2 regions of the Veillonella sp. LMAG:90 genome follow, and region 1 is predicted to be linked to the other one. Evidence: riboswitches for the same ligand, from Rfam matches in the RefSeq annotation. Region 1 holds a riboswitch; the other holds the start of a gene.

What was found. Region 1 has a riboswitch for S-adenosylmethionine ahead of CCC71_RS03985 (5-methyltetrahydropteroyltriglutamate--homocysteine S-methyltransferase). Riboswitches for the same ligand answer to the same signal wherever they lie in the genome.
Positions count from the first base shown of each region.
Region 2: it holds a riboswitch for S-adenosylmethionine, as region 1 does, so the genes downstream of both, metK (methionine adenosyltransferase) here and CCC71_RS03985 (5-methyltetrahydropteroyltriglutamate--homocysteine S-methyltransferase) in region 1, are expected to answer to the same signal.

Region 1 is NZ_NAND01000001.1:902,425-918,894, forward strand. It holds gene CCC71_RS03935 (ABC transporter substrate-binding protein) at 1-1,127, shown strand, start outside; gene CCC71_RS03940 (ABC transporter ATP-binding protein) at 1,214-2,908, shown strand; gene CCC71_RS03945 (metal-sensing transcriptional repressor) at 3,061-3,459, shown strand; gene CCC71_RS03950 (OsmC family protein) at 3,527-3,931, shown strand; gene pyrE (orotate phosphoribosyltransferase) at 4,110-4,697, opposite strand; gene pyrF (orotidine-5'-phosphate decarboxylase) at 4,694-5,413, opposite strand; gene CCC71_RS03965 (RraA family protein) at 5,607-6,302, shown strand; gene CCC71_RS03970 (2-hydroxyacid dehydrogenase) at 6,429-7,379, opposite strand; gene CCC71_RS03975 (hypothetical protein) at 7,896-8,567, shown strand; gene CCC71_RS03980 ([FeFe] hydrogenase, group A) at 8,921-10,363, shown strand; SAM riboswitch class I at 10,575-10,684, shown strand; gene CCC71_RS03985 (5-methyltetrahydropteroyltriglutamate--homocysteine S-methyltransferase) at 10,752-11,897, shown strand; gene CCC71_RS03990 (AzlC family ABC transporter permease) at 11,887-12,696, shown strand; gene CCC71_RS03995 (branched-chain amino acid transporter permease) at 12,693-13,019, shown strand; gene tnpA (IS200/IS605 family transposase) at 13,237-13,701, shown strand; gene CCC71_RS04005 (LacI family DNA-binding transcriptional regulator) at 14,096-15,151, shown strand; gene CCC71_RS04010 (sugar kinase) at 15,194-16,144, shown strand; gene CCC71_RS04015 (bifunctional 2-keto-4-hydroxyglutarate aldolase/2-keto-3-deoxy-6-phosphogluconate aldolase) at 16,268-16,470, shown strand, end outside.
Region 2 is NZ_NAND01000001.1:1,650,704-1,667,173, forward strand. It holds gene rlmN (dual-specificity RNA methyltransferase RlmN) at 1-791, opposite strand, end outside; gene rsmB (16S rRNA (cytosine(967)-C(5))-methyltransferase RsmB) at 974-2,323, opposite strand; gene CCC71_RS07280 (DUF116 domain-containing protein) at 2,316-3,098, opposite strand; gene fmt (methionyl-tRNA formyltransferase) at 3,091-4,056, opposite strand; gene def (peptide deformylase) at 4,066-4,590, opposite strand; gene priA (replication restart helicase PriA) at 4,602-6,782, opposite strand; partial or broken gene CCC71_RS07300 (malolactic enzyme) at 6,974-8,650, opposite strand; gene metK (methionine adenosyltransferase) at 9,015-10,205, opposite strand; SAM riboswitch class I at 10,260-10,358, opposite strand; gene coaBC (bifunctional phosphopantothenoylcysteine decarboxylase/phosphopantothenate--cysteine ligase CoaBC) at 10,418-11,599, opposite strand; gene rpoZ (DNA-directed RNA polymerase subunit omega) at 11,629-11,841, opposite strand; gene gmk (guanylate kinase) at 11,848-12,474, opposite strand; gene remA (extracellular matrix/biofilm regulator RemA) at 12,483-12,749, opposite strand; gene CCC71_RS07330 (YicC/YloC family endoribonuclease) at 12,775-13,656, opposite strand; gene CCC71_RS07335 (Rqc2 family fibronectin-binding protein) at 13,821-15,569, shown strand; gene CCC71_RS07340 (hypothetical protein) at 15,689-16,141, opposite strand; gene coaD (pantetheine-phosphate adenylyltransferase) at 16,162-16,470, opposite strand, start outside.

The DNA.
Region 1 (16,470 bases):
AGTCGATGGTGGCTGACGGTCAAAATCTTACGATTCAATCGGCTAATCCGGCTACCGTGCTTTTGACCTATCTGGCGGATCCGTACAGTGCTATTATTGATGTGTCTGAAAAACCGAAAGACGGTTTATATGTGGGAACAGGTCCGTTTAAGGCAACGAATATTACGGAAAAATCGGTAAGCCTTGTGCGCAATGACTCGTATTGGGACGGTAAACCAAAGCTTGATGGTGTTGAAGTGGTACGTATCACGGAAGGCGATACCCTTACTATGGCGCTCCAAAAGGGCGATATTGATGCGGCTCAGGGATTACCTTATAACAGCTTGGAGTTATTTAAGGATGCTTCAGCTTATACTATCAGCTCGATGCCTACTTCGCGGGTTTATCAAGTGGCCTTTAATTTCAACAGCCCGGCTATGCAGGATAAAGCGGTCCGTGAAGCCATCGCCATGAGCATCGACAAAACACAGTTTGCTAAGGTGCTTTTGAAAGGGAATGGAGTAGCGGCAGTAGGTCCGTTCCCGGAAAATACGGCGCTCGGACATATGAAAGTAACGGCGCCAAACTTCAATATTGAAGCGGCTAAAAAAATACTGGCCGATGCCGGCTATCGTGATACGGACGGTGACGGTTATGTCGATAAAAACGGTCAGCCCTTGACCGTGCGCTGGCTTACGTATACGTCGCGCCAAGAGTTGCCGGTTTTGGCGGAAGCCGCGCAAGCTACGCTTAAACAGGTGGGCATTAAAGTCGAAGTCAATGCTACCGATGCGTATCGCAGTGTTTTAAAACAAGGGAATTTTGACGTATTTGCAAAGGCCTTTGTAACAGCGCCAACCGGTGAAGGCGCTTACTACTTTAAGACTAATGCCCTGGCCGGTGCGGTGGACAATGTGGGGGACTATAACAATCCTGCAATTCAGGATTTGATGGCACAACTGGATCAAACAACGGAGCCGGCTCAGCGCCAGGCGATTTTTCAAACAATGACACAGACCGTGCTTGATGATGCGGCGTTTATTTATGTGGCTCATCTTAAAATGAATCTTGTTATGAAGCATAAAGTAGTTAACTTTAAAGCGTCGCCGACCGATTATTATGAACTCAACAAAGATGTAGATATGTAAAAAATATAGACATGTAAGAAATGCAGATATGTAAAAAGGTGCAACTATAGAGATGACGGAAAGGGGGTGATGTGTTGACCGAGCCGATGATTTTATTAAAAAATTTACAAGTTGCCTATGGCGGCCAACCGGTCTTACAAGATGTAAATCTTACCGTAGCGGCCGGTGAAGCAACCGTTATTGTAGGCCCTTCGGGAGCAGGCAAAACGACTATATTGAAGACATTATTGGGTTTATTGCCAAAAAATGCCCGGATTACGTATGAAACGGCTTCTTTATGCGGCCTTTCTTGGCCTAAATCGGAACAAGCTTGGCACGATTTACGAGGCCGACGCATCACTTATGTAGCGCAAAGCGCCGTAAGCTCTTTTAGTCCTTTTTTTACAATTGAAGAGCAATGTCGTCATGTGGCAAAGGCGATTAATCTCGCTTGGGCCGAGGCCCTCAGTCGGATTGAAACCTTGAGCATCGCTCTTGATTTAGACCTCAACGTCTTATCTTTATATCCCGCTGAATTGTCCGGCGGTATGGCTCAACGGGTGGCGTTATTATTCGCCTTACTTCCCAAACCGGATATTCTAATTGCCGATGAGCCGGCTTCGAGCTTAGACATGGTTCGTCAACTGCAAGTAGTAGAGCTTTTGAAAAAAGTGCAGCAATCGGAAGGGTTGACTTTGGTGTTTGTTACCCACCAACAGGAATTGGCAAACTGTATCGGTGACAGCGTATATGAATTGAAGGAGGGGCGCCTGCAATGTTTGCAGGGCGGTCATTTGCCAAATTTGCAGGACGGTCGTTTGCCAAATTTGAAGGCTCCTGTGAACGATGGCTATCATTCAGCGTCTATTAGCGTGGAAGACATCACTACGACTGACAAAGCGCATCGTGCTGTGGCAGTAACAGACGTTGCGGCGGCGCCGCTTTTAGAAATTAAAAATCTCCAAGCCTGTTACGAGGCTGACAGTAACTCCGTATTACATGATGTGAGTTTAACGGTTCATCGTGGTGAATGGGTGGCCTTGGTTGGTCTCAGCGGGGCTGGCAAGAGCACTTTGTTTCGCTGCTTACTGGGCTGGCAGCCCACTTTAAACGGTGAGATTTTATATGATGAAAAGGAGCTCGCCAATTATTCGCCTGCTGAGTTGGGACAAATAGTCCAGCCGATTTGGCAAGATCCGCAAAGTTCTTTTAATCCGCGTCAAACAATCGGATGGAGCCTTGAAGAAGCTATCAAACATAAGCCGGTAAAGCCGGTGAAGCCGGAATCTTTGCAATCCTTAGGGGCACAAAATGTCAGGTTTTTATCGCAAGAATGCACTATTTTAGGCGCAGCCGACAGGGCCCGGTTTTCACCGGCCGCAAGTTCTGCTTCAGCCTGCGAAGATCAGGTGGCTACCCTCTTGGGCGCTGTGAATTTGCCAAGTTCATACAGCAAGCGCTATCCTCATATGTTAAGCGGCGGGGAATGTCAGCGAGCCACTTTGGCGCGGGCTATTGCCAATAATCCGTCCTTACTTTTGTGTGATGAAATGACATCTGCTTTGGATGGGCAAACACAAGCGGAAGTATTAGCCGTATTAAATGATTTAAAACAAAAAAATCAGCTCGCCGGTTTAGTCATTACCCATGACTTAACGGTAGCTGAATCTTTATGTGAACGCATATATTTATTGGCTGAAGGGGGCATTGTGGAATCGGGGACGGTGGCAGCTGTTTTAACCAATCCTCAATCCGAGTTGACCAAACAATTGGCAGAAGCGCGCACATTACTTAAACGGTAAATACTAAAGCTGCACTGCCATAATTAAAACTGCATTTCCATAGTTAAAACTGCAATACCATAGTTTTTACAATACCATAGTATTTTACAATAAGACATCTTGTGCAATATGTTATAATAAATCTATAACAGACGAAACAAGGTGGTGATTACGTGGCGCAAACGGAGCACGATAGATTACATGAATTAGGCATTGCCCACAGTCATGAGGCGATGTATGAACATATACACGGCCATGAACATTCTCATGAACACGCTCATACAGATGAAAACACTCATGGACATACGCATTCGCACACGCAGACTAAGGCGGTATTGAATCGTTTGTCACGTATTATCGGTCATTTGGAATCGGTAAAGCGGATGGTGGCGGATGGACGCGACTGCAGTGAAGTGTTGGTGCAACTGGCCGCGGTTGATTCGGCGGTGAAAAGTGTGAGCCGTGTTGTCATGAAGGACCACATTCAGCATTGTATCGTTGATGCGGTAAAAGATAATGATACGGAAACCCTTGATAAATTGAATGAAGCTATCGATCGGTTTATAAAGTAGCGAAAGCTATTTTTATAATAACTTTTGAATTTGATACTTGGCAGATTATTCACAAGGAGGTAGCAGTATGTCACGAGTTGTAATGCAGGCACATTTGAGAAATGAATTAACAAACGCTAAAAAGAGTCACACTGTATTTACTGATGTAGGCAAAGATGTGGGCGGTTTGGAAGAATCGTTTTCACCGGTTGAATTGTTAGCTGATACATTTGCTTCTTGTGCGCTATCCATTATGGGGCTTATCGGCGGTAAAATGGGCTATGATTTCGTTGGTGCCTATGCCGAAGTGGCCACCGAGGTGAGCTCCGAAGAATTTAGAGTTAAAGAAATTAAAATTGACTTCCATTTGCCGCAAGCGGTTAAAGAAGAAGACCGCAGTAAAATTGAAACCTTGCTTCATGAAAAATGTGTTGTTGGCCGTAGCTTGAATGATGATGTAATACAGACTGCTACGTTTAATTATGACGTGTAGGGTTGTTTGAACAGAATATTCGCTTAAGTTGTAGCTTGCCCTTGCTTGAAATTCAGGCAAGGGCTTTTTTTGTCCGCACGCCTTTGAAATCAAAAAATAAAAGACCGATAAGACTAGATAAACACTAATCCTATCGGTCTAAAGACCAACTCAAAATGTCCTATAAGTTTATAATCAATTATTTAATATGTTTGCTGCCGCGTTCAGTCATTGGCACATGATCTTTACAAAGTGGGCATTCTTCCGGCTGGTAGGTCGGTACGGTCAGGTTCAATAAAGCCTGCACTTTATCGTTTGGAATACCGAAGTCCGCTTTACCGCCGCTACGGTTAACCAAGAGGCCTACACCTACGATTTCGCCTTGAGAAGCTTTTACTACGTCTACAACTTCGCGAACGGAACCGCCGGTGGTTACGATATCTTCAACGATGAGTACGCGTGTGCCCGGTTCAATGCGGAACCCGCGACGTAAGGTCATAACGCCTTTTTCACGTTCGGTGAAAATAGCACGGGTGCCCAAAGCTTTACCTACTTCGTGAGCCAACAAGATACCACCCGTCATAGGTCCGATAACGAGTTCAACATTCTGAGCCTTGAAGCGTTCGGCCAATTCTTGGCAAAGACGTTCCGTATATTTCGGATGTTGCAATACGTTGAATTTTTCAACATACATAGGGCTGTGAAGTCCGGAGGTCAAAAGAAAATGGCCTTCTAAAATCGCTTTGGTGTCAATTAATAATTGTTTTACTTCTTGTTCTGTCATCATGGGTGAACAGCCTCCATTTCTTCAACAATTAAACGAACCGCTTCCTGCGGATTGTCGGCTTTGGTAATTGGTCGACCGATTACGAGTTTCGAGGCACCGTCGGTTAACGCACTCTTTGGCGTAGCGATGCGCTTCTGGTCGTTGGCGGCCGCAAAACTCGGACGAATGCCTGGCGTTACGATGAGGAAATCCTCGCCGCACACTTCGCGGATGGCCTTGGCTTCCAACGGGGAGGCTACGACGCCGTCCATGCCGGATTCCTTAGCAAGTTTGGCTAACCGGATTACCTGATCGCGAATCGGTAATTGACCGCCGATGGCAGTCCAAGCATCATCGTCAAAACTGGTGAGTACGGTTACGGCCAAGAGTTTAGGACGTTCTACCTGTAATTTCTCAGCTGCTTCGGTAGCTGCTTTGGCGGCTGCCGCCATCATAACGGGTCCGCCTTGGCTGTGCAAGGTGATGAGCTTGGCACCTAAGTGAGTAAGTGAAGTTACCCCCTGTGCTACTGTGTTTGGAATATCATGCAATTTCAAGTCGAGAAATACGGATTTTCCCTGTTCCTGCAAATACGTCACCGTTTCGGCACCGGCGGCATAAAATAATTCCATGCCCACTTTGTAATACGATACGGAGTCACCTAAGGTAGTCACCAAGTTTTTTAACTGTTCCATGGTGGCCACATCAAGGGCTACTATAAGTCTGTCGTCTGCCATCGTAAGCCTCCTTTGATAATATATTCAAATAATTTTTACACAAAAACGAGGTAAAGTCAATTCTAAATTATTTGTGCTTATCTATATTATACCTCTTTTTACTTGTAAAAAAGAGAGGATATCCAGTATTATAGATATATAAGGTAGTCATAGCAAAAAGTGATGATGTTTTCAAAAGAATGGAGTGATACTAGTGGCAGTAGGTAATCGAGTGTATTTAAAAAGACCGATGGTAAGTGATGAACTATTGAACGAATATCAGGGGATTCCGGCTGCGAATGTGGCGGATTGTATGGGGCGCCTCAGTGCATTGCATCCGCGTGTTTCTTTGAAATCTTCACCTAAACAACCGGTGACGGTAGGCCGTGCTTTGACGGTAAAAACGCGTGGCGGCGATAACTTAATGATTCATAAAGCTCTCAATATGGCGCAGCCCGGCGATGTTATTATGGTGTCCAATGACGGTGGCACGGAATATCGGGCGCTCATGGGTGAAGTCATGCTGGGCTATGCGATTTATAAACAAATTGCGGGCCTCGTAATTGACGGACCGATTCGCGACAGTGATGCGGTAGAGGCTATGAGCATGCCTGTTTACGCAAACGGTACCAATCCGGCAGGCCCTTACAAAGATGGCACCGGTGAAATCAACACGCCAATCGCTTGCGGCGGCATTTCCGTAAATCCGGGGGATATTGTCGTTATGGACCGCGACGGCGTTATCGTTGTGCCTTGGCAGGATGCGGAAGAGATTTTGGCAGGGGCTAAAAAAATACAAGCTAAAGATGCCGCTAATGTGCATGCAGCCTTGACCGGTGATGCGGACCGTCAATGGGTGGAAGACGCACTCAAAGAGCAGGGCACCGAAATTATTGACGACCAATATTAATTGTGGCTGAGAATAAAACTTGAAAAACTAAATAGTCATTAACCTTAGGGCGATGATTATAAAAAGCAACCGATGCTTACAGTGTTATGTAAGTTCGGTTGCTTTTTTGATTCAAGTTATATCAAGTTATACCAAGTTTTGAGGTTTGCCCGCTTCCCAGGCTTTGATATTTTCAATGACAATATCTGCTCTGGTTTCGAGTGCTTCTTTGCTGGCGAAAGCTACGTGCGGTGTGAGTACGGTATTTTTAGCATGACATAGCGGATGGTCGGCCGGAATAGGTGGTTCCGTTTCGAATACATCGATACCGGCGCCGGCGAGACGACCTTCGTTAAGGGCGGACGCTAAGGCTTCGCTATCTACCACGGGACCGCGGGCCGTGTTGATAAGCACGGCGGTTGGCTTCATGAGCTTAATCATGTCGGCATTTACAAGGCCTTTCGTTTCAGCTGTTAACGGTGTGTGCAAAGATACGAAATCGGCTTCGCGGAATAATTCTTCTTTGGTAACGAATTTAACGCCTTTATCGATGAGATCTTGTTTTTCACTGCGGTTATAGGCAATAACTTTGCAACCGAAAGCGAGGGCGATTTCAGCTACGCGGCGACCGATAGCACCGGTACCAACCACGCCGAAGGTTTTGCCAAAAAGTTCAAAACCTACCAAACCGGCTTTGGTGCCTTCGTGGCGTGCTTCGTGGTCACAAGGCACGATATTGCGAATTACAGAAATGGCAAGACCAAAAGCGAGCTCAGCTACGGCGTTGGTGGAGTAGCCGGCGGCGTTACATACGGTAATATTGCGTTCGCGGCAGGCGTCTAAATCTACATGATCCACGCCGGTGAAGGCGATAGAAATCATTTTAAGATTCGGGCATTGGCGAATGATGTCACCGGATAATTTCTGATTGGCCAAAATCAACACGTCCGCGTCTTTTACGCGATCCAATAATTTTGCTTGGTCTAATTCCTGCGTTTCAGGATAGAAGAACTCATGGCCGGCTGCTTTAAGTGGGGCACTGACTTCTTCGATTTTGGCGGCGGATACGCCTAATGGTTCCATTACGATGATTTTCATATTGTCACCTCGTTTAAATTAGTGAGTATGTATAGAGTTATCAGCTAACATATATTATTGTAGCTCTTATTAATTTTGATTATACGCCAAATAACCGGAGAATACAAACGTGCCGAAGCCATGGTGATTCACTCGGATATGAAAAATAATATTAAATTATGTTTGAGAATGCGTTGAAAAATGATGTATACCGGCAAATTCTCGTACATCATGTGAAATAAACTTGATATATTTTTTTTATAAAGAGAATTATTAACAATAATAAGAACCCTATTAACGCCATTTTGAACATTTTATATATAGTGGTACGCTAAATGTTTTTTTTGTTTGATTAATTGTAAAAAAAGCGTCAAATTTAAATAAAATATTTACAAATTATAAACATTTTATAAACTGCATATAATGATGTATGAACATTCTAAATAATGAAATTAATAATATATATATCATGTACGAAAAAGAGAACTCACAAGATATACGAAAAGTGAACTTACAAGCAGATACGGAGGTAATAGAGTGAAAATAATTAACAAAGTAAGCATAGTGCTGCTAATAGCCGTTTGGCCGTTAGCCTTACTTTTACCCGATTGGGCTTTTTGGGAAAATAATTGGATTGAAAATATAGAGGCGCTCATATTATTAGGGGGCTTTGTAATGACGGTTAAGTGGTCAATGTCAGGAGCTCGCTCTACGCGGTGGCTTTGGCTGAGTGCGGCGGTATTATTTTTAGTGGCACTGGGTCGTGAATTGAGTTGGGGTCGTGTTTTCTATCCGATGGCATGGACGGCCACCGGACCGGAATTTCCGGGAATACATGAAGTATGGTTTGGCGCCTACGTACCTTGGTTTTTAAGTGCCATGGCAATTTTGTTCTGTATTGCTGTGTGGCGAGGACGCTCTTTATTAGTTACTTTATATAAAGAGCATCTTAGTGATCGCACGCTTCTTAGCTACCTCGCTATTTTTATAGGGGGACTCGTATTAGGTGAAACATTATTTGAAAAAAATATGGTTTCCTTATGGTCTGCGTATCATCAAAACTTGGAAGAAATGGCGGAATTATGCAGCTATTGGTCGGCCATAGCGCTTGTTTTCAAGGTAAAAGAGTTGATTAGAACAGACGTAGAAGCTTGCGTGATTAAAGGCAAGACACTGTACTCATTGGCTCAGTTTACTTTGCATCGGTAAGACCGTTTCTTGCCTAAGGGGTTATTTGATGACATCGTATTGTAAATAGTTGAAAGTGCGTATCGAGTAGACACAAGTAGTAAACTAATGCAACAAAATTTATAAAAACAGCCTTTGTTCGAAGGCTGTTTTTTGATTTTTTAAATCCTCTAAAAAAGGCGGTATTATCATACTTTTTGCATAGTAATAATGCACAATGATAATCTAATTCCTATTTGAAAACAGGAGATTTAATTTGCTATACTACAAAGAGACATCACTCACAACCATACAATTTTGGTCGATGTCGGTTCCAACAGAGGTTGGATTATATTGAATACATAACTAGTATTATTTGTGTGAGGTGCAAAACTATGAGTTTCGAAAGTCGATTCCAACATATTGATCGTCGTGTTCCGATTTCAGAGAACAATCCTGCAATCATTCATGATTTAACTAAATGTAAAAACTGTACATTATGCCGTCGTGCTTGTGCTGACGTTATGGGTGTACTTGACTACTACGATTTAGAATCTACCGGTGATGAACCGATTTGTGTTCATTGCGGTCAGTGCGCAGCCGCTTGCCCATTCGATTCCATGAACGAACGTTCCGAACTGGACGAAGTAAAAGCAGCTATCGCCGATCCTGATAAAATCGTTGTTATCCAAACTGCACCGGCTGTACGTGTAGGTATCGGTGAAGAATTCGGTTATGAACCGGGTTCCGTTTTAGAAGGCAAAATGATTGGTGCATTGCGTCAACTTGGTGCCGACTATGTAGTAGATACCAACTTTGGTGCCGACTTAACTATTATGGAAGAAGCCAGCGAATTAATCGAACGCGTTGTAAACGGTCATGGTGAATTGCCACAGTTTACAAGCTGCTGCCCGGCATGGGTAAAATTCTGCGAAACTTACTATCCTGAATATTTACCAAACATTTCTACAACTCGCAGCTGTATCGCTATGGAAGCAGCTGTTATTAAAACATATTTCGCTAAGAAGATGAATATCGATCCTGAGAAAATCGTATCCGTGAGCGTGGCTCCTTGTACGGCTAAGAAATTCGAAATTCGTCGTCCTGAACAGAATAAATCCGCTGCATACTGGGAAAAAGAAGAGCTTCGTGATACCGATTACTGTATTACGACTCGTGAATTCGGTAAATGGATTCGTGAATCCGGTATCGACTTCACTCAGGTAGAAGAATCTCAGATGGATAAATACATCGGTGCTGAAACCGGTGGCTCCGTAATCTTCTGTAATACCGGCGGTGTTATGGAAGCAGCTGTTCGTAGTGCTTACAAATTCATTACCGGTGAAGAACCAACTCCTGAACGTTACACTAACTTGCAGGAAGTTCGCGGTATGGAAGGCGTTCGCGAAGCGGAAGTTGAAATTGGCGACAAAAAATTAAAATTAGCAGTTGTTCATGGTGGTAAAAATATCCGTACATTCTTGGACGACATGAAAGCTAATGGTAAAAAATACGATTTCGTTGAAATGATGGCTTGCCCTGGCGGTTGTATCGGTGGCGGCGGTCAGCCACGCGTTAAAATGCCGGTAGCTAACAAAGTTCGTGAAGCTCGTATCAAAGGTATCTATGATATGGATTCCAACATGAAACTTCGTTCCAGCTATGAAAACCCTGAAATCAAAGCAATTTACACTGAATTCTTTGATAAACCATTGGGCGAATTGTCCGAACAGTTGTTACACACTCATTTCACCGACCGCAGTAGCGATCTTGGTGTACGTAAAGATGTAACGCCTGAAACTTGCCCAACATCCCCTAAATTCAAGAAACCTGAATAAGAGGATAGGCTGAGAATTGAATAAACGTTTATTTCGATAACGAGATAAACGAATATTCCGATTAGCGAATCATAGAGCATCGAATGCTTGTGACAATCACAGTATTTGATGCTCTTTTTGTATAACTACAGTTGACATGTATCTCTGATTGAAGTATTATAATATACATCGAAAGGGTAATGTTTTACCCCCAGGTAGCTATAATTTTATAGAATCATCCAGAGCAGCTGAGGGATTTGGCCCGGTGATGCTGCGGCAACCTGCTTGATGCATATGCAAGAGGCAAGGTGCTAAGTCCAACGGGTAACCGGCAGATGATAAGACAGTAGGTCGTCATTTGTTGACGACTTTTTTTATTAGCTGCCACTTTTGAGAGGAGATTGAGAATATGAGTAATGCAAAGCAGACAATTGGGAAAGGTCCGTTCCGCTATGATGTTGTGGGGAGTTTTTTACGACCTGAATCTGTAAAAAAAGCGCGCCAAGAAGTAGAAGCGGGGACTCTTGGTAAAGCGGAACTTCGTAAGGTAGAAGATGAAGCCATTCGCGACTTAATCGATAAAGAAGTTAACGTAGGTCTTAAAGCTGTAACAGATGGTGAATTTCGCCGTGCGTACTGGCATTTAGATTTCTTGGAACAATTGGTGGGCGTTGAACGTATTAAAGCGGACCATTGGTCCGTAGCTTTTAAAGGCCATCAGCCTAAAGCGGCCACTCTTAAAATTGTAGGCGATATCGACTTCCCGGATAACCATCCGTTTTTGGAAGATTTTAAATTCGTAAAAGCCACGGCCGGTGATAGAGCGGTTGCTAAATTTACGATTCCGTCGCCATCCATGCTCCATTTGATTTGCTGTGTTCGCGAAGAACATTATGAACCTATTGCGCAGTATAAAAATGAAGAGGCTTTATTTGAAGCCATTGCCAAAGCCTATCGTAAGGCGATTAAGGCATTCTATGATGCCGGTTGTCGTTATCTTCAGTTGGATGACACTTCTTGGGGTGAATTCTGCGATGAAACAAAACGCAAAGAATATGCGGCCCGTGGTTTAGATTTAAATCATATTGCTAAAAAATATGTAGAAGTAATTAATTATGCCTTGGAAGGTAAACCGGACGATTTAGCTGTAACTATGCATATTTGCCGCGGTAACTTCCGTTCCACTTGGTTCTCATCGGGGGGCTATGAACCGGTGGCGGAAACACTGTTCGGTCATTGTAACATTGACGGTTTCTTCTTGGAATACGATTCCGACCGTGCCGGCGGGTTTTCACCGCTTCGTTTTATAAAAAATCAGAAGGTCGTATTAGGACTCGTTACTTCCAAGTTCCCTGAACTTGAAAAAGAAGAAGACCTATTGGCTCGTATTGAAGAAGCCAGCTTGTATGTGCCAAAAGACCAATTGGCTTTGAGCCCGCAATGTGGTTTTGCCTCTACGGAAGAAGGCAATAATTTAACCGAAGAAGAACAATTTGCTAAGTTGGCACTCATTAAACGAGTTGCTGAAAAGGCTTGGGGGCCCTATGAAGAATGATGAAAGTCGCAATGTAAATAATATTTCGACTGAAGCTGCCACTTCACCCGATGGTAGTAAGAAGAGCCATGACAAGAGTGCGGGGCGGGAGGCGTTTCGCTACGCTTTTCCCTTAACCGTGCCGATTTGTGCGGGCTTCTTATTTCTGGGCATCTCCTACGGCCTCTTTGCCGTAGGACAGGGCCTGCCTTGGTATTTGCCGATTATTATGAGCGCGACCATCTTTGCAGGCTCTATGGAGTTTGTGACCGTCGCCTTATTGACCGCTCCCTTTGATCCGTTGGGGGCGTTTATTCTGGCCTTTATGGTTAACGGACGTCACATTTTTTACGGGTTGACCATGTTAACCCGCTATACTTCACAGGGGTGGAAAAAATATCCCCTTATTTTCGGCATGTGTGATGAGTCGTTTGCCCTCAACGCGACCGTAAATTTGCCGGATAATGTGGATAGAGGCTGGTTTTATCTTCATGTGACGTGGCTGAACTTTGTCTATTGGGTGCTCGGCGTGGCCATGGGCTCCATAGGCAGTCAATTCATTACCTTAAACTTAAAAGGTATTGAGTTTGTTCTAGCGGCCTTGTTTGCGGTTATATTCCTGGATATCCTGTTAAAGGGCAAAAATTTACTGCCCGGCTGTATCGGTCTCGGCGTGTCGTTCTTGATGCGTATTGTCTTGGGGCCGGATGTATTTATGCTGCCGGCCATGGCCCTCATGGTAGTTATCTTCAGTTTACTGTATAAGTTTAAGGGTAAAAAAGAAACGGATTTAGCAGATGAAGGGGGGACGGCTTCATGACAGCTTGGGAAATGACGATTACCATTGGCGCCGTCGTCCTTGGTACGATGGCTACGCGTTTTATTTCGTTTGTCGTTTTTGCCAAGTCGGAAAAACCGCCGGCCATCGTGACGTACTTAGGCGATATGTTGCCGGCCGCCGTTATGGGGCTCTTGGTGGTGTATTCGTTAAAGGATGTATCGCTCTCGGTAGCGCCGAACGGCATTCCGGAGGCCATTGCTTTGGTAATATTGGCGGCCGTTCACTATTGGCGGCGCAATTTATTGCTTAGCATTGCCGTAGGCACCATTGTGTACATGTTCTTGGTGCAGGAGATATTTTAGGTTGATTATATAGTTTAGTATGTAAATCGGATATAGTCCGACTCTTTCTATAATTAAGGGAAGAGTCGGGCTTTTTGTACGCCGAATAGGCATGACAAAACCCCCAGTTAAACTGGGGGTCGGTAAAAAATTCTTATAGAAAAGGAAAGAACCTCCTAATGATACAATGAAGTTGGTCTGGCAACCACAACATTTCAACTTAGGAGGTTCAATGTCAATGAATGACGTAAAAAGCTTATCACATAGTAAATGGAGATGTAAATACCATATTGTCTTTGCACCTAAGTATAGACGACAAGTTATATATGGGCGAATAAAAGTTGATATAGGGAAAATATTAAGAGATTTATGTACAAGAAAGAATGTGGAGATTATAGAGGCGGAGTGCTGCCCCGATCATATACATATGCTCGTTACTATACCTCCACATTTAAGTGTATCAAGTTTTATGGGGTATTTAAAGAGTAAAAGTAGCCTCATGATATTCGATAAACATGCTAATTTAAAATATAAGTATGGGAATCGACATTTTTGGTGTAGAGGATATTATGTGGATACGGTAGGCAGATACGAAGGAGCGATAAAGGAGTATATTCGCAATCAATTACAAGAAGATATAGCTCAAGATACGTTAAATTTTAAAGAATATATGGACCCGTTCACGGGTGAGCAGGTAAAGTAGGCAAAAATAAAAGCCCCCGAGTAGGGGGCAGCCAGTGGTAATAGAGTGGTTGTCAGATTACTCAAAGCCCTCTTTAGAGGGCAACCACTAGAGAAAGACCCTTATAGGGTCAGAGCAAACCACCCGTTCTACGGGTGGTTATGATTTGTTGTGAAAAATATAAATAGGCTACATATTGCGACAGTTCTATGACTATAAAGTATTGTTAAAGGGTTTTACAAACGATTTCTGATGATGTATTATGAGTATAACAAGTTTAGAAATCGATTTCGTAAATCGATTTCGTGAAATAAAAACAAAGTAGACTGTTAATTAAAGCATAAATTAGAACGTGATTGAATACATAGCTTAGAACGAGACTTAAAAAATTGATTTTAGCGTAGGGAGGTGCTGTATGGGAAAGGTAACAATCGCTGATGTGGCAGCTCGAACAGGTTTTTCAAAAACCACAATTTCACGCTTTTTAAACGGGAAATATGAATTCATGTCCGAAGAAACACGTAAACGTATCAGTGAAGTCATCAAGGATATTGAATATAAACCGAATCGCATGGCTCGCAGTTTGCGGTTGCAACAAAGTCATATGATTGGTGTTATCGTATCAGATATTTCAAACCCGTTCTCGGCCATCCTTTACACCGGTATTTCGGAGTATTGCGAACAACATGGCTTTACCGTGCTATTGGCTGATGCCGGTGATGATCCGGATAAGGAAAAACGCTATATTCAGTCGATGATTGCGCAAGGTGTGGACGGTCTTGTTATCAATGCAACCGGCGCGAATGTTTCATATTTGAACGAAGTGAATCGTACCATGGTGCCCATTGTGTTGGCAGATAGACCGGTTGAAGGCTGTGAATGTGACATAGTGTCTGTCGATACGAAGCAGGTGACGAAGGATAGTTTGGACTTATTGTTAAGTAAGGGGTATGAACGCATTCTTTTTGCTACGCGGCAAATTGGAACCAATGGAATTCGGCGTGAACGATTTGATGAGTTTTCGACACAGTATGAAGCCTTAACAAATCGCCAAGCTATGACGTTGGAATATACTAAGGCAGATAAAGAGTCTCTCAAAACGGCGATTCTTTCTGCCTTGGCAGCGGCCCGTGATGCCGGTGAAAAGCTGGCTTTATTTGCCGGTAATGGTGTTGTACTTAGTGATATGGCCTATTTATTAAGGCGCAATAAATTACGGAGCCCTGATGATGTGGGACTTTTCAGTTATGATAATTGGCCGTGGATGGATAGTATCGGACCGGGCATATCGGTAATAGAATTACCGTCGCATCAAATAGGCAGTGAATGTGCACGTCTATTGCTGCTGAGGGTTTCGGCTAGTCTTAAAGCGTCTGAGGATTTAGTGACATCGGAGGCTTCAGGTAGTACGTCTATGGCGAAGCAACATATTATTTTGTCGGGCAAAATTGTGGAGCGCGACTCCCTGTAAGAGATATTGGCATTTTAAAAATATATTTAGGAGGTATGGAGGGTGGCAAGAGTTTTAACATTTGGTGAGCCTATGGGGCTCATGGTGGCAACGGAGCCGAAGGCACTTAAAGATGTAACCACGTTTCACCGCTATGTGTGCGGTGCGGAGGTGAATTTTTCAGTCGGTATGAGTCGCTTAGGACATGATATGTCGTATATCAGCCGTGTCGGCAATGATCCGTTTGGTCAACATATTTTGGACTTTTTAAAAGAACAGCATATTAATACGGACTATGTTACGCTCGATGAGGTGAATCGAACGGGCATGCAACTTAAAGCAAAAACGTTGGAAGGCGATCCGGAGGTTGTTAATTTCCGGCGTTTCACAGCGTTCTCGTATATGGAACCGGCTATCGTTGATACAGTTGCTTGGGATAAATATGATCATTTACATGTTACCGGTATTCCGGCGGCGTTGTCGGATAGTTGCCGCGAAACATCCATAGCCATGATGAAAGCTGCTAAAGCACATGGGGGTCAGGTTTCCTTTGATACCAACCTTCGTCCTGCTTTATGGCCTTCCGAAGAAGCTATGCGTGAAACAATCAACTACTTGGCATCGTTAGCGGATATTGTGTTACCCGGCTTTGGTGAAGGGAAAATTTTGACTGGTTTTGATACACCGGAAGCCATTGCGGACTTCTATCTCAAACAAGGAGCCAAAGCAGTAGTTATTAAATTGGGAACTAAAGGTTCTTTTGTTAAAACAGAAGCGGAAGCCTTCTATGCACCGGCGTATGTGGTGGAACAGGTAGTCGATACGGTTGGAGCCGGTGACGGTTTTGCGGTGGGCACTATCAGCGGCCGCTTGGAAGGACTCAGTTGGGCGGATTCGGTTCGCCGCGGAGCAGCGATTGGTGCACTTCAGGTGCAGGTGGAAGGAGATAATGAAGGATTGCCTACACCGGAACAATTGGCGACGTATCAAAAGAGTGCTAAGTTAAGTGAATAAAATGTAGTTTATATACCTAACCTATAACTTAAAAAGTAAGCGCTTACACGCATTGCACGGTGTTTAATATTAGGTATAGTGACATAAAAAATAAAGTAATGGATATATTAGGAGGATTTTATCATGGACAAATTACAAGTTATTGAAACAGTAAAAAAAATAGGCGTTGTTGCCGTTATTCGCGGTAATACGCCGGATGAAGCAGTTCAGATTTCTGAAGCCTGCATTGCCGGTGGTGTAACGGCTATCGAAGTAGCTTTCACCACGCCACGTGCGCATGAAGCCATTTTGACTTTGTCTGAAAAATACAAAGATAATGCACAAGT
Region 2 (16,470 bases), 750 kb from region 1:
GAGTTAATGCCGTCAATTAAAATATATTCAAAGGTTACACGGCGATCCGTTTTTTCATAATACGTCTTAACCACCGCCAACACATCGGCTAAATTATAGTGTGCGCCAATCGGCATGATTTCACGACGAATCTTATCATTCGGGGCGTGAAGGCTCAATGCCAATGTAATAGGAATACCTTCATCGGCTAAGAGATAAATATTCTCTACTACGCCGCAAGTAGATAATGTCATGCGACGATAGCCGATATCAAACGCTTCTTTTTCATGTAAAAGGCGAAGTGCATTAATTGTATTCGTATAATTTTGAAGCAGTTCACCGGCGCCCATCACAACAATGGAATGAATCCGTTCTTTTAAAAGGGCACCAAACAATAAGACTTGCGCCACAATTTCGTGGGTTTCCAAATTGCGATACAAACCGTCGGTAGTAGACGCACAGAAAACGCAACCCATGGCGCAACCCACTTGTGAAGATACACACACGGAATTACCGTACTGCTGTTTCATCAATACCGTTTCCACACGATTACCGTCTGCCAGTTCAAGCAAGAGCTTCTTAGTTTGGCCGTCAGGTGTTGTCTTCTCCGTTACGATTTTCGGCACGGAGATAGCACAATTCTCACTAAGCCACGCTCGTAACTCGCCCGGCAATTGTTGCATGTCCGCAAAGTCGAATACGTAGCGTTTATATATGTAATCCATTATTTGCTTGGCTCTGAAACGAGGAAATTTTGCCTCTGTTATAACAGCCTGCAATTCGGTTAGGTTCTTACCCAATAGTTCTATCATAGTTATATCCTTATTCTATGAAAATCATAATCAAATACTTTGAAAATCATATGTTAATAATTTACAGGATGGATAGAAGTCAATAGCGGTATTCAGATACAAATCAAAATATCCGTATCTAATATATATTGGCTATTTAGCCACTAAATTCCTTTAAAAACTATAAATTTCACGTAAAATTTTTATAAAGCTTTACGAAGTCGTGCAATAAAGAATCCGTCCATTTCATCACGATGCGGCCACAAGGTAACCATCGGTCCCTCAGCCTCAAAAGGCAAGAACGAAGACGCATCTTCTAACGTAAAATCAGTATGCGTTTTCAGGAAATTCTCCACTACCGCTTCGTTTTCCCCCTTGTTAATCGTACAAGTAGAATACACGAGGACACCGCCCGGTTTTACCGTTTTGGCGGCCTCGGCAATAATCTGCTTTTGCAATTTAGGAAGTTCCGTCAAGGACTCCGGTGTTTTGTGCCAACGCATGTCAAGTTTACGTTGCAAAATACCAAGTCCCGAGCAGGGTGCATCTACCAGTACCCTGTCAAACTGATTGTACCACGTTTCCGGCATTTGGGTAGCATCTTGCAAGTTAAAATCAGCAATTGTTACTCCTAACCGTTTCGCATTAGTCTCCATAAGCCCTAATTTATGCTCATGAATATCATCCGCCGTAATATGACCTTGATTGGCCATACGCGCCGCTAAATGCATGGTTTTACCGCCCGGTGCCGCACAACAATCGAGAACTTTTTCACCCGGCTGCGGATCTACCACATAAGCTACCGCCATAGACGCTTCATCGGTAAACGTAATTAAGCCGTCTTTTACAAGGGGCGCACTTTCCAGTGAACCGGTATGACGTGTAATATGGACCGCTTCCAGCAATTTTCCGGTAGGTTCTGCCTGCCAACCGGCTTTTTCAAAAGCCGCCATACCGTCAGCCACAGAGCCTTTCAAAGTATTGATGCGGGCCGTCAACTTCGGTCGTTCGTTAAACCAAGTACAAAGCCCTATAGTTTCTTCTTCGCCATACGTCTTGAGCCAATGTTCCAATAACCAGGTTGGCTGATTGTAAATGAAAGCCATGCGCTCTATATCATTTTTGGCAAGTTCGTCAATGCTGTAGCTATCGCGATTGCGAATGAAATTACGAAGCACGCCGTTCACAAAACCATCGAGGCCGCGAGCCATTTTTTTGGCCATTTTAACACTTTCATTGACGGCGGCACTGTCCGGTACTTTATCCATGTAAATAAGCTGATAGAGCCCTAAGCGCAAAATTTCCACTACAATCGAGGATAATTTGCGTAACGGACGTTTAGCGAGTGCCATAATAATGGCATCTAAATAATTGCGACGTCGTACGACGCCGTAGACGAGTTCCGTGAAAAAACGACGGTCTACATCACTTAATTTATTATCGCCCAGCATCTGCTGAAGTACGATATTAGCATAGGCGCCGTCGCGATTAATCTGCAATAAAGCTTGCACCGCCAAACGGCGTATATTAACTTGTGCTGTTCCTTTATCCATTGATTAATTTCTCCACCACTTCTTTAATTCGATCCGTATCAACCCGCGTATTACAGCAAGGTCCGCAAGGTCGTTCATTCAGAACGCCTACTACGGGAATCGGAAATACATCATTCATGCCACTTACCAAATCCCGTTCACAGGCGATGGCAACAATAGCTTTCGGCCGAATATTTTTAATCATCAAACGCGCCAAGGTACCACCGGTTACAACCACGAACTTACAACCGTAAGTATCGGCAATATCCAGTAAGGTGCCGACCTGACACCGACCGCAACGCTTACAGTTATGTACATCAGTCGTTACTTTATGAACACAGTCGCTTTTTTGCAAACAATGAGGTGTTAACAAAAGCAAGCGATCCGCCGGTACTTTGTACAAATTTAACTCAACCAAATGATTAATCAAATCAATCAAAGACTGGCTCACCTTATCCTTGGAGGCTCCCACCACTTTACCGGCCAGGAGGACCAAAGGGAAAAATGCATAGAGCCAGCGATTGCTGATGCGGAGCCATATAGGATGAATCCGCCAGTGATTCGTTGAAGCTAAAAGCATACTGCCCCACATTATCCAACATAATAGCGGGAATATGGCAAGGAGTGTTTCCACCCCATAGGCAATAGGTAAACCTAAGCGATGTAAGCCGGGCCACAGCAAATATGCCAAGGCCGCCCAAACAAGGGTAATGCCGGCAAACACGGCGAAGGTTAATTTAAAATATAAAGGATAACGCCCCAAAACGGGGTGATCCTGCTGTTCTTGATTACGCATTGAAAATGAGTCCTGCCTTTACTTGGTGACCACGACAAAAATCGCCAGCCGACATGCGTTTCTTATTATCCGGCTGAACTTCCAACACTCTCACTGCTCCCTCACCGGCAGCTACTACAAAATCTTGTTCGTTCACTGCCAAAATAGTACCGGCTTTTTGACCGGCCGATAAATTATGCTGTTTCATATCATCCATTGTCAGCGCTTCAGCTTGCCATACTTTTAAACGCTTGCCGTCTAAAAAGGTAAAACATCCCGGTGCCGGATTCAAGCCCCGCACCTGATTTGCCAAAGAAATAGCGCTCTTTTCCCAATCAATAGCACCCATCTCTTTGGTAATTTTCGTAGTATGAGTGGCTTTAGCGTCATCTTGTTTCACCGGCTGTAATTCACCGGCCTGTGCTTTCCTTAAGATATCATTAATGACTTCACCGCCCATAACGGCCAAACGATCAAATAATTCGCCCGTCGTTTCCCCGTCTTTAATGTCGGTTTTCACAACATCCAAAATATCGCCCGTATCGAGTCCGTCATCCATTTGCATAATGGTCACACCCGTTTCGGTATCACCGTTTAAAATGGCCCAATGAATCGGTGCCGCTCCGCGATATTTAGGTAACAAAGACGCATGCACATTGATACAACCGAATTTTGGCAAACGAATGAGCCATGGCGGTAAAATTTTACCATATGCCACTACGACGATAATATCAGGCGCCAATGACTCCAATAGGTTTTGTGCCGCTTCATCACGTAAAGTATTAGGCTGATAAACCGCTACGTCGGCTGCTAGCGCACACTCTTTAACAGGTGGCATTTGAACTTTTTTACCGCGTCCCTTTTGTTTATCCGGTTGGCAAAAAACGCCTACTACTTCATTAGGACCATCAATTAAAGCCTGCAAAGTAGGTACGGCAAAGTCCGGTGTCCCCATAAATACAACTCGTAATGAATTCATGAAAACCTCCTAAACCTCTACTGCTTCACCGGCGGATTTTTTTGCATCCGCTGCCGCTTCCTCCATAACCTCAGCCGCTTCATCTTTTACACGATATGCAGCTTCTACTTTTTCAATAAATAAAATACCGTCCAAATGGTCGATTTCATGCTGAATAATACGCGCTAAGAAACCTTCCGCTTTCAATTTTTTCTTCTTGTTATGACGGTCGATATAATGAACTTCAATGTCTTGATAGCGCTTTACGTCACCAAAATAACCGGGCACACTTAAGCAACCTTCAAGGCCAATCTGTTCCCCATCGCCTTTAACGATTACAGGATTGATGAATTCCTGCAAGCCCGTACCGTCATCAACTACGATAATACGTTTCGACACATTAACCTGTGGTGCCGCCAAACCGACACCGTCGGACACACGCATAGTTTCCGCCATATCGTCTAAAAGCTGGCGCATTTTTTTATTTACAAAATCTACAGGTTCTGCTACCTGTTTCAAGACAGGATGACCTGCTTTAATAATTTCTAATACCATATTGCCTCCTATTAAACGGGATCCACGTCAATTTGCAGTCCCTCTTGTGTAAAAATCCACGATGTATATATATATTCTTTTATTTTCTCTAAATGATTACCCCGCACCATAATCGCTACGCGATATAAATCGCGCACCTTTTTAATGCCTTCCTGATAGGGACCCATCACATCCAGTTCCCCCGGTACGGCAAACGGTTCCAATGCCGCTACTATACGCTCCGCTATGTCCATGGCTTTCGCTTCCTCTTTATGTTGAATACGAAAATGCATCATAGAACCTAATGGCGGATACCCCAGTAGTTCACGCGCTTTTATTTCTTCTTCGTAAAAACCCACATAATCATGAGCCTTACTCTTTATTATAGCATAATGTAAAGGATTATAGGTCTGAATTACAACTTGACCTTTACCGGTACTGCGCCCGGCTCGTCCCGCCACCTGCGTAAGTAAGTCAAACGTCCGTTCCGATGCGCTGTATAAAGGAATATTCAGTACCGAATCGGCCGTTAAAACACCTACTGCGGTTACCCCTTTAAAGTCATGCCCTTTGGCCACCATTTGCGTACCCAGCAAAATATCATAACGGCCTTCACCAAAGTCGTTTAGAATTTGTTCCCCATTGCCTTTTTTGGCTGTCACATCTTGATCGAGCCGCGCTATACGGGCCCCGCGGAAATTGCGCTGCAATTCCTCTTCCACCTTCTGCGTGCCGGAGCCGAAAAACTTAATCTTATGACTGCCGCAATGGGGACAAACCTTAGGTACCGGTTCATGATGTTCACAGTAGTGACAACGCAGTTCTTCACCTTCACGATGATACACCATGGCGATATCACAGTGAGGACATTTTATGGGTTCACCGCAATCGCGACACATGACAAAAGTACTAAAACCGCGACGATTTAAAAGGATAATCATTTGCTCTTTATTGGCTAAGGTCTGGCGAATTAAATGACTCATGGCACCGGAGAAAACGGAATAATTCCCGTAAACCATTTCTTCCTTCATGTCAATAATCTGTACTTTAGGCAAGGGCTGATGAAAAATTCGATGTTTCAATTCCAGTAAGGTATATTGTCCCTGTTTTGCCAAGTAGTACGATTCAATCGATGGCGTAGCGGACCCCAAAATGAGGGGACAACTATTAGCTTCGGCACGCCAACGGGCTACCATGCGTGCATGGTAACGTACCATGTCTTCCTGCTTGTACGACGTATCATGTTCTTCATCCACGATGATTAAACCGATATCATCAGTGGGAGCAAACACAGCGGACCTGGCACCGATAATAATATGGCTGTCCTTACGTCGTAAGCGCTCCCAGTTATTATACCGTTCACTGATAGTAAGCTTACTGTGAAAAACAACTACTTCGTCACCGAAAGTATCCACGAAACGCTTTACAATCTGATTGGTCAGCATAATTTCCGGCACTAACACGATGGCAATTTTATCTTTAGTCAAACAATCCTTAGCAGCCTTCATATAAATCTGCGTTTTACCGCTGCCCGTTACGCCATGAAGCAAGAATGTACCAGCTTCACTTGCTAGCACAGCTTTTTGAATGGGCTCATAGCATCGTAATTGTTCGTCCGTTAATGGCAAATCCTTGGCTTGACGGGCATCAAACTTCGTTTTTGTCTTACTGTATCGTTCTTCTACGGTAATGCCTTCATAGGTCATAACCTGTTTTATAACGGGTAAAGTAAATCCGTCTTTTTGCAGACTATGAACTGATGCGGTACCCAATTCCTGTAAATAAAAACCAAGTTCCCTTTGACGTTTTCGCTTCGGCGGAATATGTTCCGGCTTAAACCAAGGTTCAACCAGTAACCATTGTTCCTTTGGCCGTTCATAGCTTTTTAATTGCTTTTTATCGATTGTAAATAAACTGAGAGCTTCGGACAACGCACAAAGATAATACTCACTTAAGCGCTTTGCCGTAGCCAGCATTTCAGGCGTAAACCATGGTTCCTTATCCAATACTGCTTGGATAGGTTTAATTTGATACGACGGTACTTCTTCCAGCTCACGATAGCCAATAAGAATTCCTTCTTCACGAGTACGCCCCAAAGGGACAGCTACACGTGTGCCCGGCATAATCGTGCCTAAATGTTCCGGCACGGCATAACTGAACGGACTATTCATTTTTTTAGCCGGTCGATTGATAATAACCTCTGCTACACGCATGCTATCCCTCCTTTGCAGTATTTTTTATTATACCATTTTTTTCGATATTTTTAAACAATAGACATGGCGATTCGCATACAAATAATGCGTATTTTGAGTGTGGACTCTAAAAAATTCCCTCCCCGAACTTCGTTAACGAAAAAGTTGCTCGCGGAGGGAATTTACTTTGCCTTTTTCAGGCAATTATTTAATTATTCTTTCGTCAAATCCTTATATTCAGGAACCCATTTAACGGACTTTACTGCACTCGGCACTTCTTCTTTGGAAATTGTTGCCACGTTCTGAGCTACAGCCTCATTAGCTACAGCAATGGCAATCGTTTCAGAAAATTCTGTAAGTTTTGATACCGGTGGAATCGTAGCTGCCCCAGGTTTCGTCACATCAATGATACCGCCTAAGGAATGAGCTGCTTTGGAAATCATTTGGTCTGTCAAAAGTTTAGCTCCGGCCGCAATCGCCCCGAGACCAAGGCCCGGATAAATCAACGCATTATTGGCCTGACCGATGTCATACGTAACACCATTATACGAAACCGGTTTAGCCGGAATACCCGTTGCTACCAAGGCTTTACCATCAGTTCAAGTAATAAGCTGTTCCGCCGTTGCTTCCGCCAGTTCAGTAGGATTACTCAATGGGAAGATAATAGGACGTGCCGTATGAGCCGCCATTTCTTTTACAACAGCTTCCGTAAAGGCACCGCTTTTAGTGGAAGTGCCTACCAAAATTGTCGGATGAATGGCTTTCACACAGTCTTCAAGGGTCGTTAATTTCTTCGTATCGCCGCCTAAAGAAGCTTTAACATAGTCATTAGCTTCCAATTCACTGCGTTTACGGGCAAACGGTTTTTGTTCCGGTGTTAAATCATCCATATCGTCGAATAAAAGGCCCTGTTTATCTACCAAGTAGAATTTCTTGATAGCCTCTTTACGTGGTACGCCTTGGTCCACATATTCTTGTAAAACACGATTAGCAATACCGCAACCGGCCGTACCGGCACCGAAGCACATGTACACTTGATCTTTTAATTCTTCGCCGGAGATTTTTAAACCACCTAAAATACCGGCTAAAGAAATAATACCGGTTCCTTCAATATCATCGTTGAAAACAGGATATTTATCTTTATAGGCATTTAAAATATTAGCTGCATTGTCGCGACCGAAGTCTTCGAAATGGAGATATAAATTAGGAAATAATTTTTCAACAGTCTGAACGAATTGATCTACAAATTTATAGTACGGTTCACCGCTCACACGTTTATGTTTATTACCCAAATATAACGGATCATCCAATAGTTCTTGACGATTAGTCCCCACATCGAGCACAACCGGCAATACACGCTGTGGGTCCAAACCGGCGGCCGCCGTATACACCATCAGTTTACCGATAGAAATGGCAACACCGTTAAGGCCCCAGTCACCGATACCCAAAATAGCTTCCGCATCGGTTACGACGATTAAATTAATATCACGGCCATAAGCTGCATTTTTCAAAGCGTCTTCCATATTTTCCGGGTTATCAATCGATAAAAAGGCGGAATTCTGTGGCGTTGTATAATATTCGCTGTAATTGCGAATCGTATCGGCAATACATGGGTCATATACAATCGGCAAAAAATCTTCCACATGCTGGCTGAACAAATAGTAGAACAAGGTACGGTTATGGCTAAACACCTTCATTAGGAAATGGCGTTTATCCACATCGTTAGTTTTCATAGACATAGCTTGATATGCTTGAGCGGCCTGCTCTTCAATGGTCTGAATTTTGTCGGGAATCATACCATTTAACTTAAATAGTTCACGTTCTTCAGCACTGAATGCCGTTCCCTTATTCAAAAAAGGGTCATTAATAATATCATATGCATTTTTCATATAAATCCTCCTTCTGAATTACCGCTAATTCAAAAACAAAAAATTACATACGTTATCAGGGTATTATGAACGCCGATAATTGATAAACTAATTCAGTATCAAAACATGCTATATCGATATATTTAAACTTCTCTTCTTTAATTATACAATAAATATTACCACCATGGTCAAACACCTTTTTAATAAAGAAAACAATTTCACAAATTGCATAAAAAAGTATCCGGCAGAGTAAGTAATAATGTCTATCAAAAAAGCAGAGACCGTATCAATGATACAATCTCTGCTCTATAGATTTGAAATTAAACTCAGCTTGTTAAAATATAAGCCATTTAAAACTTACTCTGTTTAATTTCAGATTATTTAATTATAAACCCGTTTCTTTGCGAAGAACATCAGCTTTATCAGTGTGTTCCCAAGGCAAATCAACATCGGTACGACCAAAGTGACCGTAAGCTGCCGTCTGATGATAGATTGGACGGAGCAAATCAAGCATTTCAATAATGCCGGCCGGACGAAGGTCAAAATGTTTCTTAACGAGTTCGCCGATTTGCTGTTCGGAGATTTTACCGGTACCGAAAGTTTCTACCATGATGGATACAGGTTTAGCTACGCCGATAGCATAAGCAATCTGAATTTCACATTTATCGGCAAGACCGGCTGCTACGATGTTTTTAGCTACGTAACGAGCTGCATAGGCCGCACTGCGGTCAACTTTTGTAGGATCCTTGCCGGAGAATGCACCGCCGCCGTGACGAGCCATGCCGCCGTAAGTATCAACGATAATCTTACGACCTGTTAAGCCGGCGTCGCCTTGCGGACCGCCAATTACGAAACGACCGGTTGGGTTAATGAAGAATTTAGTGTTTTCATCAACAAAACCTTCCGGTAATACCGGTTTGATAACCAATTCTTTAAGGTCTGCTTCGATTTGTTCACGGGATACTTCAGGACCGTGCTGCGTGGAAATTACGATGGTTTCAATACGTTTAGGCACGCCGTCAACGTATTCAACAGTTACCTGAGTTTTACCGTCCGGACGAAGGTAAGGCAAAGTGCCGTCTTTACGAACTTTGGTCAATTGACGGGATAAGCGATGTGCAAGAGCAATCGGCATTGGCATGAATTCTTCGGTTTCGTTAGTTGCATAACCGAACATCATCCCTTGGTCGCCGGCACCGATTTTATCAAATTTATCTGCGCCGCCTTCACGAGTTTCCAACGCATCGTCTACACCCATAGCGATATCGGCAGATTGTTCGTCAATAGCTACATTAACGCCGCAAGTATCGCAGTCAAAACCGTATTTAGCACGAGTGTACCCGATTTCGCGAATCGTTTCACGAACAATATGATTAATATCTACATAACAGTTAGTGGAAATTTCACCCACTACATGAACTTGACCTGTTGTTACAAGTGTTTCACATGCTACATGTGCCGTTGGATCTTGCGCAATAATCGCATCAAGTACGGCGTCTGAAATTTGGTCAGCGATTTTATCTGGATGACCTTCCGTTACGGATTCAGATGTGAAAAATACATGTTTTTCAGCCATTTACCCTTTACCTCCATAAAAAAATTCCTCATCAGCCAAGCGATGAGGAATATAACCCCATCTTTCGGCATATACCGTCGGACTTAGCACCTTTTCACATGAATGGTTGCTGTAGCTTCACAGGGCCTTTCCCTCCACTACTCTTGATGAGACAAAAATTACTATTAATTTAATTGTGATAGTTTATATCACTGATTTATTATACTATGGAATTACAATTCTGCCAAGGCTGAAATAATTCGCTTAGCGACATCACTTTTTGTCATAAGTGGCAATTGCATAATTTGACCACCCGGATAAATAAAAGTAACTTCATTGGTATCAACGTTAAAGCCTGCATTTTGTTTGCTTACATCATTAGCTACGAGCATATCAAGATTTTTGTTAAGTACTTTTGATTTGCCGTACTCGATGACATTTTGTGTTTCCGCTGCAAAGCCGATAAGTTTTTGATGAGTTTTATTCGCACCTAGACCTTTCAAGATATCCGGATTCTTAACGAGTTTAAGCTCTAAGGTATCCATTTTCTTAATTTTGGTATCTGCCATGTTCTCCACGCGGAAATCGGCTACAGCTGCCGCCATAATAACGGCATCACAATCTTCATAACGACTGTTAACGGCTTCTTCCATATCGCGAGCCGAATCAACAGGCACAAATTCCACGCCATACGGCACCGGCAATGCGCTCGGTGCAGATATTAAAATCGTACGAGCCCCGGCCAAAGCTGCTTGTTCGGCCACAGCATAACCCATTTTGCCGCTGGAACGATTGCCGATATAGCGAACCGGGTCGATAGCTTCCTGCGTACCGCCGGCCGTTACAATTACGGTTTTACCTTCCAGCAAATCACTTTTCATCATATGGAAGGATAACCATTCCACAATCTTTGCCGGTTCCGGCAAACGACCTTTACCGACTATACCGCAAGCCAAGTGACCGCTGTCGGCTTCCAAAATATGCATGCCCAACTCGCGTAAGGTATTCATATTACGCTGTGTTATCGGGTTTTCATACATATTAGTATTCATGGCCGGACATAAGAAAATAGGCGCTTCGGTAGCCAATAGCTGCGTAGTCAACATATCATCAGCAATTCCGGCTGCCATTTTGCCAAGCACATTAGCCGTAGCCGGTGCCACTAAATAGGCATCGGCCCATCGGGCTAACGAAATATGCTCCACATTCCAATCATGTACATCTTCAAACATTTTAACAGCCACCGGATGGCCGCTGATTTCGCCGAAAGTCATAGGTGATACAAACTTGGTGGCGTTTTCTGTCATAACGACTTTAACTTCCGCGCCCAATTTACGTAAGCGACTAACCACCTCAACAGCTTTATAGGCAGCAATACCGCCCGATACGCCTACAATTATGTGTTTATTTTTCATCCTCTGCCCCTGTTGGAATTAAAATTTAATTATTTAATACCGTCTTTGGTACGTGTAAAACCGATTTTATCTTCCGCAATTTCATGTAATGCTACCGATACCGGTTTATCTGTGTCGAGACCGGATACTAAAGCATGGTCACCATCGGTAAGCTCACGAGCACGTTTCGCTGCCAAAGTAACCAAAGTGTATTTACTGTCTACATGTTTTTCCAAGTCCTTTAATAAAGGTTTTACCATCATAACGCATTACTCCTTTTTCCCACCATACTGTTTATAAATGTACTGGATTTTTTCTTTATTTCGTTTAATTTTGCAAGCTTCAGCTCGTAAAATAGACGCAACTTTTTCAACCGCATCGGGCAACACATCATTTACGACGATATAGTCATAGCGGTGAGCCAACGCAAGTTCCGAACTGGCTTTCGATAAGCGCTTATCAATGACATCGGCCGCATCCGTCCCGCGATCGCGCAAACGATTCGATAAAATATCTAAAGACGGCGGTACGATATAAATAAAAACGGCTTCGCTAAAGCGCTCTTTAACTTGCATAGCACCTTGAATATCAATTTCCAAAATAACGCTCTTACCTTCTGACAACAAGTCCATTACATGTTGTTTGGGAGTACCGTAAAAATTGTCGTACACCTGTGCATATTCAAGAAATGCATCTTCTTTAATTAAACGCTGAAACTCTTCTTTATCTCTAAAAAAGTAGCTAACCCCTTCTTCTTCACCGACACGAGGTGCACGAGTTGTCATCGATACGGAATACACAAGATTAGGCATTTGCTGGCGAAGGGCCGCACAAATTGTGCCTTTACCCGCACCCGAAGGGCCGGATAAGACAATTAAGATTCCTCTATCCGACATAATAACACCTACGCTTCCGTTGTTTCAGACGGTGTAGCCTGTACAATACGATGTGCTACGGTTTCCGGTTGGATAGCGGATAAAACGATTTGACCGCTGTCCATAACCAGAACGGCACGAGTCTTACGACCATATGTGGCGTCAACGAGTACGCTCTTTTCACGAGCATCTTGAATCATTCGCTTAATAGGAGCCGATTCAGGACTGATAATCGCAATGAGGCGATTTGCTGAAACCATATTACCAAACCCGATGTTTAAAAGTTTTGTATTCATACTTAGTGACTCCTTACTCTACTACCTACTCTATATTTTGAATTTGCTCTCTAATCTTCTCTAATTCACATTTCAATACTACAACGCGGTCAGTAATCTCTAAATCAGATCCTTTTGATCCCATCGTATTTACTTCACGATTCATTTCCTGTAACAAGAAATCTAATTTACGGCCAATCGGTTGATTCTCTTTGAGTGTGTCTTTTAATTGTACCACATGTGAGCCAAAACGTACAATTTCTTCTGTAATATCTGTTTTGTCACTCATAATGGCTACTTCCTGCAAAAATCTATCCATGTTGATATCTAAATCAGTTTTAGCCAAGGTTGCTTCAATGCGTTGCTGCAAACGTGTTTCATATTTCTTTACAGCTGCTGTTTTGTTGGCATCTACGGCTTTTAGCACATCTTCCAGTTTTGTTATACGACTTTCAATTTCGTTTGCTAAATGTTCCCCTTCGGCCGCCCGCATGGTTATTACGCCGGCGAGAGCATCACCTAATGCCTTCAAAGCCGTTTCTTGAAGTTTCGATTCTTCAAAAGGGACATCCTCCAAAAGAAGCCAATCCTGAGATACGGTCATCATATCTCGCAAGGCCACTTTTTTAATATCTTGAGCAAAACCGTTTTTTACCAAAAACTCGCGAATCTGCAATGCCAATGATTCATTCACGGTAAAAACTTTTTCCCGATCCCGTGTATTGCGTAGCGAAATATTGACTTCCACTTTACCGCGTTGCAATACACTTTTAATCTGACGGCGCAGCTCATTTTCAAAAAAAATCAACGTGGACGGCATATTAATATGCAAATCCAAAAACCTTGAATTAACCGTTTTTATTTCAACTGTAATCTGTAACGCCTCATCAGCGGCTATACCACGACCGAAGCCCGTCATGCTGTTCATAATAAAATAGGTCCTTTCCTTTAATTTTCGTCAATTTTCCTTATTTTTAGATTATTTTCTTATTGTTTACATTTTAACATGTTAGGCCTATAGGGTAAAGCGTTCAAATAGGTCATAAGTGTGATATACTTAAATAATAAGTATGTTTAGTAAAGGAGCAATTTATGAATTTAGATGGCTTAACCTTAGCCGTTTTGACCAGAGAACTTTCGGATCAATTAGTGACCGGTCAAATCCAGCGGCTATTACAAATAGATAAAACCACGATCGTCTTAAAAGTTAATACTCACCAAGGTAATAAAGACCTGGTTATTACAGCCGGTAATTTGCCGGCTTGTTATCTCAGTCACGGCATTACGGATTTACCTAAAGAACCGACTGCGCTTTGCATGTTTTTACGCAAACATTTGGAAGGCGCTCGTATTACAGCAATCAAGCAATTGAACGGTGACCGAATTCTGCGCATCAATGCGGATAAGTTGGCTCTTGACGGCTCCCTTATTTCGAATCGAATTTACATTGAGCTAATGGGCAAATATTCCAACTGCATTTTCGTTCAAGACGGCCAGATTCTGGAAGCGCTCATTCACGTTACACCGCTCATGAACCGCGAACGTTCCATCGCGCCTAAACTCACTTATGAGTTACCGCCGAACAGCGAACGAGGCAGCCTTTTTGAGTTCAATAACGAAGAAATCGGCGAATTACTTCACAACTTCGGTCAAGGAACCGTAGCCGAAACAATTCGTCGCATTTTTAACGGTTTCGGTCCGGCTCTGTTAAAAGAAGTATGTTATGACGCCGGTGTAACCGAAAAAACGGAGTTTACATCACTTACTGCGGAACAAATTACGTCTATTGCAACGGCTCTTATCAATTTAAAAGAGACTATTAATGATGCCAAGCAATTATATGAATACGAGAACGCAAACCATAAAAAGTTCTACAGCCCTGTGCCCCTTACCTATTTATTGGCGCAAGGCGGTCAGTTAACGGCTACCTACGATTCCATCTCACAACCGCTTGAAGTATCCGTTGTAAAACAAGGCGGCATCAATACGACCACGCGTGAATTGGAACGAACTTTAGAACAGGCTATCAAAAAAGAAGAACTCCGTCACAGTAAGATTGAAACGGAACTTAACGATAGCTCCAAAGCCGATGAATATAAGGCTTTTGGCGATTTATTGATGATTAACGCCTATCGCGATACACAATATGAACCAAATATCACCTTAGACAATATTTTAGTAAACCCTGTTGAACCGATTACCATTTCCCTCGTGCCGGAATTAACCGTTGTAGAGAATGCGCAAAATTATTACAAACTGTATACGAAGTTAAAAAATCGTAAACAAAGCGGTTTATATCAATTAGAGCAAAGTAGTCGTCGCATTGACTATCTTCAGTCCGTTTTATACAGTTTAACCATTGCCGATAGCAAGGAAACGGTTCAAGAAATCTACAATGAATGCGAACAGGCCGGGCTTTTGAAAAAATCTAAAAAGCCGGTTAGTTATAAGGCACCGAAACATAACTTCATGCATTTTCAAATTGACGGCGGTGAAATTTTCATCGGTCGCAACAATCAGCAGAATGAATATTTAACCCATCGTTTCGCCAAGCCTGATGATATGTGGTTCCATACTTTGCAGGTACAAGGCAGTCATGTTATCTTACGCACGCAAGGCGGTGAACCAACCGATGAAATGCTTACCTTAGCCGCCCGCTATGCCGCCTATTTCAGTCGGGCTCGCGAGTCCTCCAAAGTAGCCGTCGATTACACCCCGGTTAAATTTATAAAAAAACCACCCGCATCGCCATTAGGCTTTGTTATTTATACAAATCAGAAAACAGCCGTAATCGACCCGAAAGAACCGGTATTAAACAAAGAAACAAATTTCTACGAATAAGCAAAAAAGCTCTCAGGAAATCCCCTATACCAAGTATAGCAAGGATGCTTCCTGAGAGCTTCTTTATTTCAAGCTTACAATGACCGGCATTGTCAACCAAATCACCAAAAGTAACGCAATTAATCGCGATTGGATTGTTTTAAACTTTCACGGTTTTGACGCAAGCTTTCCAAAGTTTTTTCCAAATTGTTTTCAATATAACGCATTACATCTTGAGCATATTGAATCGAACTGTTTTTCAATTCTTCGGAAGACTGGTTAGCCAAAGTAATAATTTGGTTAGCCTGAGTCTGAGCCTGTTTAACAAGTTCGCTTTCTTCCGTCAATTTTGCAATATAATCTTTGGCCTGAGCAATCAAAGTATCGGCTTGGCGCTGTGCATCTGCCAAAATTTTATCTTTTTCAGCCATAATACGGCGGGATTCTTCAAGCTCCAACGGCAAAGATTCATTAATGGCATCTAAGACACGCATAATTTCTTCTTCTTCAATGACACGTTTGGTGGTCATAGGAATGCGACCACTGGTTTCAATTAAATTTTCCAAATCTTCTAAAAGTTTTTCTGTTTTCATTCTCGCCACTCCTATTAGTACTATTCACTACGATTCGCAAATTTTGCTTCTAACGCTTCTTTTACTGCATCCGGAACTAAGCCGTCAAGACGACCATTAAATCGCGCTAATTCGCGAATTCCCGTGGAACTGACAAATGAATACTTATTATTCGTCATGATAAAAACGGTTTCAATATCGTCATCCAAAAACTTTGAAAATAAAGCTCGTTGGAATTCATATTCAAAATCAGCAAGCGCTCGCAAGCCTCGAATAATCATAATACTGTTTTTTGATTTTGCATAATCAATCAACAGACCTGATGCACAATCCACTTCAACATTAGGTAT